3 regions of the Paucidesulfovibrio longus DSM 6739 genome follow, and region 1 is predicted to be linked to each of the others. Evidence: predicted binding sites of a transcription regulator. Region 1 holds the regulator's gene; each other region holds the start of a gene.
What was found. The regulator sigma-54, encoded in region 1, starts transcription at its own class of promoters, with help from an activator protein. The targets are predictions, from matches to a motif close to CTGGCACGGNNNNTGCTT.
Positions count from the first base shown of each region.

Region 2: a site for sigma-54 is predicted at 1,490-1,507, ahead of nifH (nitrogenase iron protein). Genes of this name have one in related genera too.
Region 3: a site for sigma-54 is predicted at 1,619-1,636, ahead of G452_RS0110800 (Flp family type IVb pilin). Genes of this name have one in related genera too.

Region 1 covers NZ_ATVA01000016.1:320,205-323,474, forward strand. The annotation lists gene rapZ (RNase adapter RapZ) at 1-269, opposite strand, end outside; gene G452_RS0114375 (PTS sugar transporter subunit IIA) at 282-731, opposite strand; gene hpf (ribosome hibernation-promoting factor, HPF/YfiA family) at 733-1,269, opposite strand; gene rpoN (RNA polymerase factor sigma-54) at 1,308-2,729, opposite strand; gene lptB (LPS export ABC transporter ATP-binding protein) at 2,972-3,270, opposite strand, start outside.
Region 2 covers NZ_ATVA01000015.1:96,693-99,962, forward strand. The annotation lists gene G452_RS0111550 (YwbE family protein) at 1-57, shown strand, start outside; gene G452_RS0111555 (LeuA family protein) at 105-1,229, opposite strand; gene nifH (nitrogenase iron protein) at 1,547-2,374, shown strand; gene G452_RS0111565 (P-II family nitrogen regulator) at 2,436-2,786, shown strand; gene G452_RS0111570 (P-II family nitrogen regulator) at 2,783-3,157, shown strand; gene nifD (nitrogenase molybdenum-iron protein alpha chain) at 3,176-3,270, shown strand, end outside.
Region 3 covers NZ_ATVA01000014.1:347,237-350,506, reverse strand. The annotation lists gene G452_RS0110805 (sigma-54-dependent transcriptional regulator) at 1-1,301, shown strand, start outside; gene G452_RS0110800 (Flp family type IVb pilin) at 1,704-1,886, shown strand; gene G452_RS0110795 (A24 family peptidase) at 2,013-2,597, shown strand; gene cpaB (Flp pilus assembly protein CpaB) at 2,614-3,270, shown strand, end outside.

The DNA of each region.
Region 1 (3,270 bases):
TGCACCTTGACGCCCATGGCGGCCAGTTCGGTGGAGGCGCGTTCCCATTCTTCCACGAAATCCACCTGTCGGAGGTCCATGCCCAGGGCAAGACCGCGATGGTCCTTATCCATGCCGCGAAAAAGTTCGACCATCTTCGGAAGCATGCCTGCGGGAAGCCCGTCCACGCAGAAGAAACCGAGATCTTCGAAGACGTTGAGAGCCGTGCTCTTGCCCGCACCAGAAAGCCCGGTAACGACAATCACGGGAAAAGAAACGTCTTTCTTCAAGCGGATGCCCTTCTAGGTGCCCTGCAGGAGTTGTTGAAGCCCTTCCACGCCGTCCGCTTCCAAGAAGTTCCTGCGGAATTCAGGATCTTTGAGCAGTCGCGAAATGTGCGCGAGAATGCGCAAATGAAGCCCCGCCACCTGTTCCGGGGCAATCACCAGGAAGATGATCCGGCAGGGGGCGTGATCAAGGGCCTCGAAATCGACACCCTGGGTACTGCGGGCCACTGCGACAACGATGCGATCAAGGGATTCGAGCTTGCCGTGCGGAATGGCAATGCCATCCCCGATGCCGGTCGATCCCAGGCTTTCACGGTCAAGAAGGACGCGGAGGGCCTCCTCCGCGTCCATTTCCGGAATCCTGTCGCTCACTGCGCTCACGATTTCCCGGAGCACCTCCGCCTTGGTGGCGGAGGCAAGCTCCGGCAATATCAGTTCCGTATCAAGATACTCGCCTAATCTCATTTCAGTTTCCGGGATCGATCAATCCGTAGTCGCCGTCCTTACGGCGGTAGATGACATTGACTCCCTCGGTTTCCGCGTTGCGGAATACGAGGAACTCGAACTGCAACGAATCGAGCTGCATGGCCGCTTCTTCAACAGACATGGGCTTGGGTTCGTAGTTGTCCGTGCCGGTAATGGTCGGAGCATCTCCCGCTTCGGAAAGCGAAAAATACTCCATACGCACGTCGCGGGTCTGGGCCTTGCGCCGCCTGTCCTTCATCTTCTCGCGGATCTTGCGCAGCTGGGATTCCAGCTTATCCACCACGGAATCAATCGTGGCGTACATGTCCGGCGACTCCTCATAGGCGGAGATGTGGATGTTGTCCGCGTTGAGCACCACATCGGCCTTCTGGCGAGTCTTTTCCACGGCGAGGTTGACCTGGAGATCGGACTCGTCGCTGTCCTGAATGAACTTGGATATCTTATCGAAACGCTTCTCGATGTGATCCTTCAGATGCGGCGAGGGATCAAGGTTCTTGAAGTTGAAGCTGATGTTCATACACAATCCTCCTTGAGATAGAGGTTGAGTGGGCAAGTTCAAAGAATCTGCTTACGTTTTGAGGAGGAAGGAATATTCATGGCCGAACGGTACTTGGCGACCGTCCTGCGCGCGATATTCACATCCAGCTTTTCCTTGAGCATGTCTCCTATGACTTCGTCGCTGAGCGGCCTCTTGGGATCCTCGTCGCCGATGAACTGCTTGATGAGCGCCTTGACGGATTCCGAGCCGACCTGCGTTCCGTCGCCGAGGTCCAACGCACTGTTGAAAAAGAACTTCAACTCGAAAATCCCGTGCGGTGTGGACACGTACTTGTTGGTCGTAATCCGGCTCACCGTGGATTCATGCATGCTGATGTCCTCGGCCACATCCTTGAGAATAAGCGGCTTCAGCCTGGAAACGCCCTCCTCGAAAAAGCTCCTCTGAAAACGGACGATGCTCTCCATGACCTTGTAGAGGGTGCGCTGGCGCTGGTAGAGACTCTTGAGCAGCCAGGCCGCGGAGCGCATCTTTTCCTGGAAATATTCCTTGTCCTTGCTGTTGCAGGACTTGATATCGTCCATATAAAACGAATTCAGCGTCAATCGCGGCAATCCGTCCTCATTGAGCACGATCACGAAGTCGTCTCCGTACTTGTACACGAAAACGTCCGGGCTGACGTAATGCGGCTCCGTGCTCGAATAACTGGTGCCCGGCATGGGATCGAGCTTCTGGATGATATCAAGGTACGCCTTGAGCTCGTCCATGTCGATCTTGAATTTGCGAGCCAGGGGCTTGTAGCGGCGCTTTTCCAGATCTTCGAGGTGTTCGTCCACGATCGAGTAAAGAATGGGGTCGTCGTACCCGAAGACTTCGAGTTGCACGAGCAGGCATTCGCGCGGGGAACGGGCGGCCACGCCCACGGGATCGAGACGCTGGATGCGGTGCAGCACGCTCTCGACAGCTTCCGGAGTGGCATCGACCTGGGAGAGGATGTCGTTCACATCGGCCTGGAGATAGCCTCGGTCGTCGAGGTTGCCGAGGATGATCTCGCCGATGGCGAGTTCTTCTTCCGTGAAATTCGAAAGCCGCATCTGCCAGTTGATGTGGCCGTCCAGCGACGGCTTGGAGGCAAGGCGGGCCTCGAAGGAGAGCCCCTCCTCCGGAATTTCGGCTTCACGGCTCTGCGACTGCTTGGACGTGCTGGAAAACTCTCCGATGTAGTTTTCCCAGTCCGCGTCGCGCATGAGTTCGTCCTGGGCCTGCTTCTCGGCGGTGGCCTCCTCGCGCGGAGTCTCCTCCGCACGCGCGTCCTCATCCCCTTCCTTTTCATCAAGGAATGGATTTTCCAGAAGTTCCTGCTGAACGGATTCCAGCAGCTCAAGCCGGGAGAGCTGCAACAGCTTGATGGCCTGCTGCAACTGCGGGGTCATGACAAGCTGCTGACTAAGCTTGAGTTGTTGTCTGAGTTCCAGTCCCATATCGCTCACTGCGGCGGAGTGCGGATCCGCAGTCTCAAGACTGCCTGAACAAATCCACGTCTCTCTGCATCTCGTTCGTTTATTTTCCTGCTTTCACTATGCCACAGCTTTGGATGCGGCGCAAGAATTACATCTTAAACTATTGAAAATACAGATTTACACGGCGGAAATCAGCCACCATGAAAGAACTGTACCAACCTTCATGGGGGCTGTAAATCGCCAATTGGGAAGGAAATTGCGGATCAGAGGCAGAAATTTTCGCCGAGGTAGACCTGTCTCGCCTTGGAATCCTTGACAATTTCCTGGGGACTGCCTTCAAGGATGATCGTGCCCTCGTAGACGAGATAGGCCCGATCGCAAATATTCAAGGTTTCGCGGACATTGTGGTCGGAGATGAGGATTCCGAGACCCAGTTTTTTCAAAATGGATATGATTTCCTGAATGTCGATCACGGCGATGGGATCGATGCCCGCGAACGGCTCGTCAAGAAGGATATATTTGGGATTCATGATCAACGCGCGGGCGATTTCGAGCCGTCTCC
Region 2 (3,270 bases), on a different contig from region 1:
ATCAAGGTCCGTCTGGAGGACGGGCAGGTGGGCCGAGTCAAGGCGCTTCTGGACTGACGAACCTGGGACAATCCCTCAAAGGCCACCGGCGGCGAAAAAAACGATCACATGATCTTGCGCTTGCGTCCCAGCACCCCTGGCAGCTCTTCAGGCCGCAGGGGCCGCCCCAGCGCCGAGGCGGCCTTGCGGATACGCTCCGTGGCCTCGGACAGGGAAGACTCGTCCAGTTCCAGTCCCAGCTCCCTGCTCAGCGCGCGCACCGCGCCCTTGCCGCTCTTGCCGCCCAGGGCCAGCTCGCGCTCCGCGCCCACGGCTTCGGGCGGATACGGCTCGAAAAGACTCGTGTCCTTGCCCAGCCCGTGCACGTGCAGCCCGCTCTCGCACCGAAAAATATCCCGCCCCACAACGGCCTTGGTCCGCGCCACCTCGATCCGGGCCGCGCTGGAGATCAGCCCGCAGGCCCTCCGCAACACGGCCACGTCGTACCGTGCCACACGGCGACGGAGCGCGAGGTAGGCGGCGAGTTCCTCCGTGGAAGCGACCCCGGCCCGCTCGCCCACGCCCAGCAAGGACACGTCGGCCTGATCCGCCCCGCTGTCCAGGGCGGCCAGAGCATTGGCCGTAGCCATGCCGAAGTCGTCGTGACAGTGCACCGCGAGGCGAACTCCCGCCTTCTCCGCATCCAGCGCCCGGCGCACCGCGCCCACGAGCCGCGCCGTTTCCAGCGGCCCCGCGTGCCCCACGGTATCGGACACCCGCACCCGCGCGGCTCCATATCGCGCGGCGGTTTGCGCCGCCTGCGCCACAAAGCCCGCATCCGCCCGGCTGGCGTCCTCCAGCCCCAAGGACACCTGCGGCACGCCCAGTTCCGCGGAGGCGTCCAGGATCCGCCGAATGCGCGCCAGCGCCTGGCTGCGGGTCCAGCCCAGGCGGCGGGTCAGGTGCAGATCCGATACGGGCACGCCCACGTTGACGACGTGCGCGCCGAGCAGCGCGGCCCGGGCCAGGCAATCCTTGCGGCAAGGGGACCAGACCCCCAGCCGGAGACCGGGCAGAGCAACGCGGGCCCAGACCAATAAATCGGCCAGTCCGTCGCGGCCCACGCAGCCCGCCTCGGCCTCCTCCACTCCCGCCTCCGCGAGGTGAAGCAGAATCCGCCGCCTGAGAGGGGGATCATAATAGGCGCCGTAGAGCTGCTCGCCTTCGCGAAGCGTGGTGTCGATCAGCAAGGGGTCTTCTCCTCGTTGGGGGGTATTCCTGCCTCTGCCGTGGCAATTTGAATGCCAGCTTTGTCCGCCTCGTCAACTCGCCAAGATCGCAGAATATTTTTCTGCAACTCCAGCCGCCCAGCCCTGCTACGTTTTTGTCGTCTCCTACGATTTGGTCTTGTAGCCAGTGTCGCCTGCCCTTGGTTTCCGCCCGCTCCGGAGAGGAGCAGGCCAGCAGCTTAATCCAAGTATTTCAACTTGCTAAATGCACAAATTCGCCACTGGCACGCCCTTTGCCCTTACCATGCCAGCTAACGAAACCAACCCGGAGGTAACTCATGCGAAAGGTAGCCATTTACGGAAAGGGCGGCATCGGCAAGTCCACCACGACCCAGAACACGGTGGCGGGTCTTGCGGAAATGGGACGCAAAGTCATGGTCGTGGGCTGCGACCCCAAGGCCGACTCCACCCGTCTGCTGCTCGGCGGACTGGCCCAGAAGTCCGTTCTCGACACCCTGCGCGAGGAAGGCGAAGACGTGGAACTGGCCGACATCCGCAAGCCCGGCTACGGCGGCACCTGGTGCGTCGAGTCCGGCGGACCGGAACCCGGCGTGGGCTGCGCAGGCCGAGGCATCATCACTTCCATCAACATGCTCGAATCCCTGGGAGCGTATGAGGAATCCGAGGGACTCGACTACGCCTTCTACGACGTTCTCGGCGACGTGGTCTGCGGCGGCTTCGCCATGCCCATCCGCGACGGCAAGGCCGAGGAGATCTACATCGTCTGTTCCGGCGAGATGATGGCCATGTACGCGGCCAACAACATCTGCAAGGGCATCATGAAGTACGCCCAGTCCGGCGGCGTGCGCCTCGGCGGCCTGATCTGCAACTCCCGAAACGTGGACAACGAGAAGGAGATGATCCAGGAGCTGGCCAAGAAGATCGGCACCCAGATGATCTACTTCGTGCCGCGCGACAACGACGTGCAGCGCGCCGAGATCAACCGCAAGACGGTCATCGAGTGGAACGGCGAAGTGCCCCAGGCCGATGCCTACCGCGGCCTGGCCAAGGCCATCGACGAAAACGAGATGTTCGTGATCCCCAAGCCCCTGGAAATCGACGACCTGGAGCAGCTCCTGCTCGACTACGGCCTGCTCAACGCCTAAGGCCCGGTCCGTTTCCATATCCCGTTCAGCACGCTTCAATTCAAGCACGAGGAGAAAACTCATGATGATCATGGTCAGGGCCATTGTCCGGCCCGAACGAGCGGACGACGTTCTCGCGGCCCTCATGGACGCAGGTTTTCCGGCCGTCACCAAATATTCCGTGGCGGGCCGCGGCAAGCAGCGCGGCATCAAGATCGGCGAGGTCACCTACGACGAGATCCCCAAGACCATGCTCATGAGCGTGGTCAAGGCGGCGGACAAGGACTTCGTCATCGAGACGATCATGAACGCTGCGCGCTCCGGCAAGAAGGGCGCTTTCGGCGACGGCAAGATCTTCGTCAGCGACGTCGGCGATGTCTACACCATCAGCTCCGGCGTCAAGGAGTCCGCCGAAGAGGAGGCCACGGCATGAAGGAAGTGATCGCCGTCGTGCGCATGGAGAAGATGAACCGCACCAAGAAGGCCCTGACCGAGGCCGGGGTGGACGCGTTCTTCGCTCACGAGTGCCAGGGCCGCGGCAAGGGCTTCGTCAACCCCAAGGTGCTCGAAGGCGCCGGGGAAGGATTCGAGGAGGCCGCCGCCCTGCTGGGCGAGAAGGGCAAGCTCTATCCCAAGAGAATGATCACCGTGGTCCTGCCGGACGACGAGGTGGACGACGTGGTCAAGACCATCATCGAAGTGAACCGGACGGGCAAGCCCGGCGACGGCAAGATTTTCGTCCTGCCCGTTGCGGACGCCGTCCGTGTCCGCACCGCCGAACGCGGTGCCAAGTCCATCGCCTAACCCCACGGAGCAACGAGAATGGCCAAGACCAAGCACCGGCTCGTCAAGTGGGAGCCCACCGCGATCAAGGAGGAGCTGCTCAGCAAGTATCCTCCCAAGGTGGCCCGCAAGCG
Region 3 (3,270 bases), on a different contig from region 1:
CCGGCATCCGGTTCGTGGCCGAGGGCGGGTTCGACATCGTCCTGCACGACGTGCGCCTGCCCGGCATGGACGGCATCGAGGCCCTGGAACACCTGCACCGCGCCGACCCGCTCGTGGACATCATCATCATGACCGCCCACGCCTCGCGCGACTGCGCCGTGGAGGCGCTCCAGCACGGAGCCTACGACTATTTCACCAAGCCCTTCAGCCTGGGCGAGATGGAAGTGGTCATCCGCCGCGCCCTGGAAAAGCGCCGCCTCCAGCATGAAGTCCAGGAACTGCGCCGCTCCCTCGGCAGCCGAGGCCCTTCCGAACGGATCATCGGCCAGAGCGCGGCCATGCGCCGCGTGGTGGAACTCATCGAACGGGTCGCGCCGCTGGACGCCAACGTGCTCGTGACCGGGGAAACCGGCACGGGCAAGGAGCTGATCTCGGACACGATCCACGCCCTTTCCGAGCGCGCCGCCGGGCCGTTCATCAAGCTCAACTGCGCGGCCATTCCGGAAAACCTGCTCGAATCCGAGCTCTTCGGCCACGAGAAGGGCGCGTTCACCGGCGCGGCCGCGGCCAAGAAGGGCAAGTTCGAGCTGGCTCAGGGCGGCACCATCCTGCTGGACGAAATCGGGGACATGCCCCTGCATCTGCAACCCAAGCTCCTGCGCGCCGTGGAGCAGAAGCAGGTCGAGCGGCTGGGCGGAGCCAAGCCCGTGTCCTTCGACGTGCGCATCATCGCCGCCACCAACCAGGATCTGGCCGAACGCGTGCAGGAAAAGCAGTTCCGCTCCGATCTCTTCTACCGCCTGAACGTGGCCGCCATCCCCCTGCCCGCCCTGCGCGAGCGCATGGAGGACATCCCCCTGCTCTGCGAGCACTTCCTCGCCGGCATCAACCGCAAGCTGGGCACGGACATCCGCGGTGTCTCCAAAAGCGGAACCCGGATCATGTTCGGCTACCACTGGCCCGGCAACGTGCGCCAGCTGGCCAATACCCTGGAACGGGCCGCCATCTTCTGCCGGGGCGGGGTGATCACGGACGAGGACGTGAACATGGCCTTGCAGCGCTCCCCTGCGGACGCGGCTGCCGCGGCCCAGGCCGAAAGCCCGCCCATCGGCGTCCCGCCCGAAGGATCGGTGCAGCTCAAGGACGCGCTGCTCGAATACGAACGCGACCTGATCGTCAGCGCCCTGCGCCACTCCGGCGGGGTGCAGACCGAAGCGGCCAAGCGCCTGGGCGTCACGCCCAAGAACCTCTGGAACAAGCTCCAGAAGCACGGCATCGATCCGGCCAGCCTCGACGACTAGCCCCCAACACCTTGCCTGAGAAGGACATCCGCGCCACGGGGCATCCAGCCCCGCGCAGGCGGCCGCGCGCGTTCGCGTCCATGCCCCCCCAGCCGACCCGGCCCCTGAATGCGATCCATTTTTTGTGGATCGACGTATCCTACTGACATCACACCCAAAACAGCTTTCCCGGCCAATCACAAACCAGCCCGCCCCACGAATCGTGGATTGCGCAGGAGCGCAGCCGCGTCTCTCAAAAAGGCCGAAGCAATGCATCGGCATCTCCAAGGCCCTGTCATCACTATCATTAATGAAAATCTCTCCTTGTCCGCTCGGCTTTGGCACGCGGGTTGCTCAAGGAGAGGCAAGACTGATGAGCATTTCGCCAACGCGAAAAGAAATCAAAACTTGGAGGAGAGAACCATGTTGAACCGTATCATGAACCTGGTGAAGGACGAGCAGGGCGCCACCGCCCTTGAGTATGGCCTGATCGCCGCCCTGATCGCGGCCTTCATCGTGGGCGCGGTCACCGCCCTGGGCACCAGCGTGCGCGACACCTTCCAGGGCGTTGCGGACGACATGGCCGGAGCCGGCAGCTCCAGCTAGGCCGACGCGAGAAAGCAAGCACCGGAAGGGCCCGTCCGACCCGCACTCGGGCGGGCCCTTGCCTCGCTCCTCCTGGGGAGGATGGGAGCCGGGGACCGGCGCGCCAATCCGACTTCCGGGGGGACCATGCATCCATACATCGCCGTATTTCTTCTGGCCTCGCTCGGCCTGGCCGTGTTCACGGACCTTCGCGAGCAGCGCATTCCCAACAGCCTGACCCTGAGCACCGCCCTTTTCGGGATTCTCTTCCACGGCCTCGGCGGCTTCGTCTTCGGGCCGCAAAGCGGCGCGGGCGGCGTGCTCTTCGCCCTGGCGGGCATGGGCGTCGGTCTCGCGCTGATGCTCCCGCCCTACCTCTTCGGGGTCATGGGCGGCGGCGACGTGAAGCTCCTGGCCGCCGTGGGCGCCTGTCTCGGCTGGCAGGTGACGGTGGACGCCTTCCTGTATTCGAGCCTTGCCGGCGGGGTCTACGCCCTGGCCGTGCTGCTCCTGCGCCACCGGCCCATGCTCGGCCGCATCCTGCGAAATTTCTGGGCCGCGCTCTGGCTGCTGCTGGCCAGCCGCAAGGCCGAATACGCCCCTGTGCGCGGCGGCGAGACCCTGCCCCGGCTCTGCTACGGGCTGGCCATCGCCGCCGGAACCGGAGCGGCCATGCTCCGCGCCACCGGGCAGATCCAACACCTGACCGGCCTTGTGGCCGGATCCTTCTAGGCAAAGGGGAACCATGATGAGCCGCGCCGCCAAGACCCTGCTCCAGATCGCGCTGGCCCTGGTGCTGGCCGGAGTCACCGGACTGCTGCTCTACAACTGGATGCGCGAGGCCGCGCCCCGAAACGAGGTCCAGGCCGCGAGGCCCCGGACCGTGGACGTGGTCGTGGCGGCCCGCGACCTGCCGCGCGGCACCAAGCTCACGGCCGAGTCGCTGACCACCGCCCCCTTCCTGCCCCAGAGCCTTCCGGCCAAGTCCTTCACGGAAAAGGCCGAGTTGGAGGGCCGCGTGCTCTCCTCGCCCCTGGCCGCCAACGACCCCGTGACCGAACTGCGCCTCGCGCCCAAGGACGTGCGCACCGGCGGAGTCAGCGCCATGATCGCTCCCGGACACCGGGCCATGGCCGTCAAGGGCAACCAGGTCATGGGCCTGGCCGGATTCGTCCGTCCCGGCGACAGGGTGGACGTGCTGGCGACGCTCATGGCCGGGGAACGCGCCAGCCAGCCCACGACCAAGCTCGTGCTCGAAAACGTGCTCGTGCTGGCCACGGGCGTGGAATTCGAGGCTCCGCCCGAAGGCGGCGAGCCCTCTTCCGTGGACACCTACACCCTGGAAGTGAGCCCGGAGGAAAGCGAACGCCTGGCCCTCGCCGCGAGCCAGGGCTCCCTGCACTTC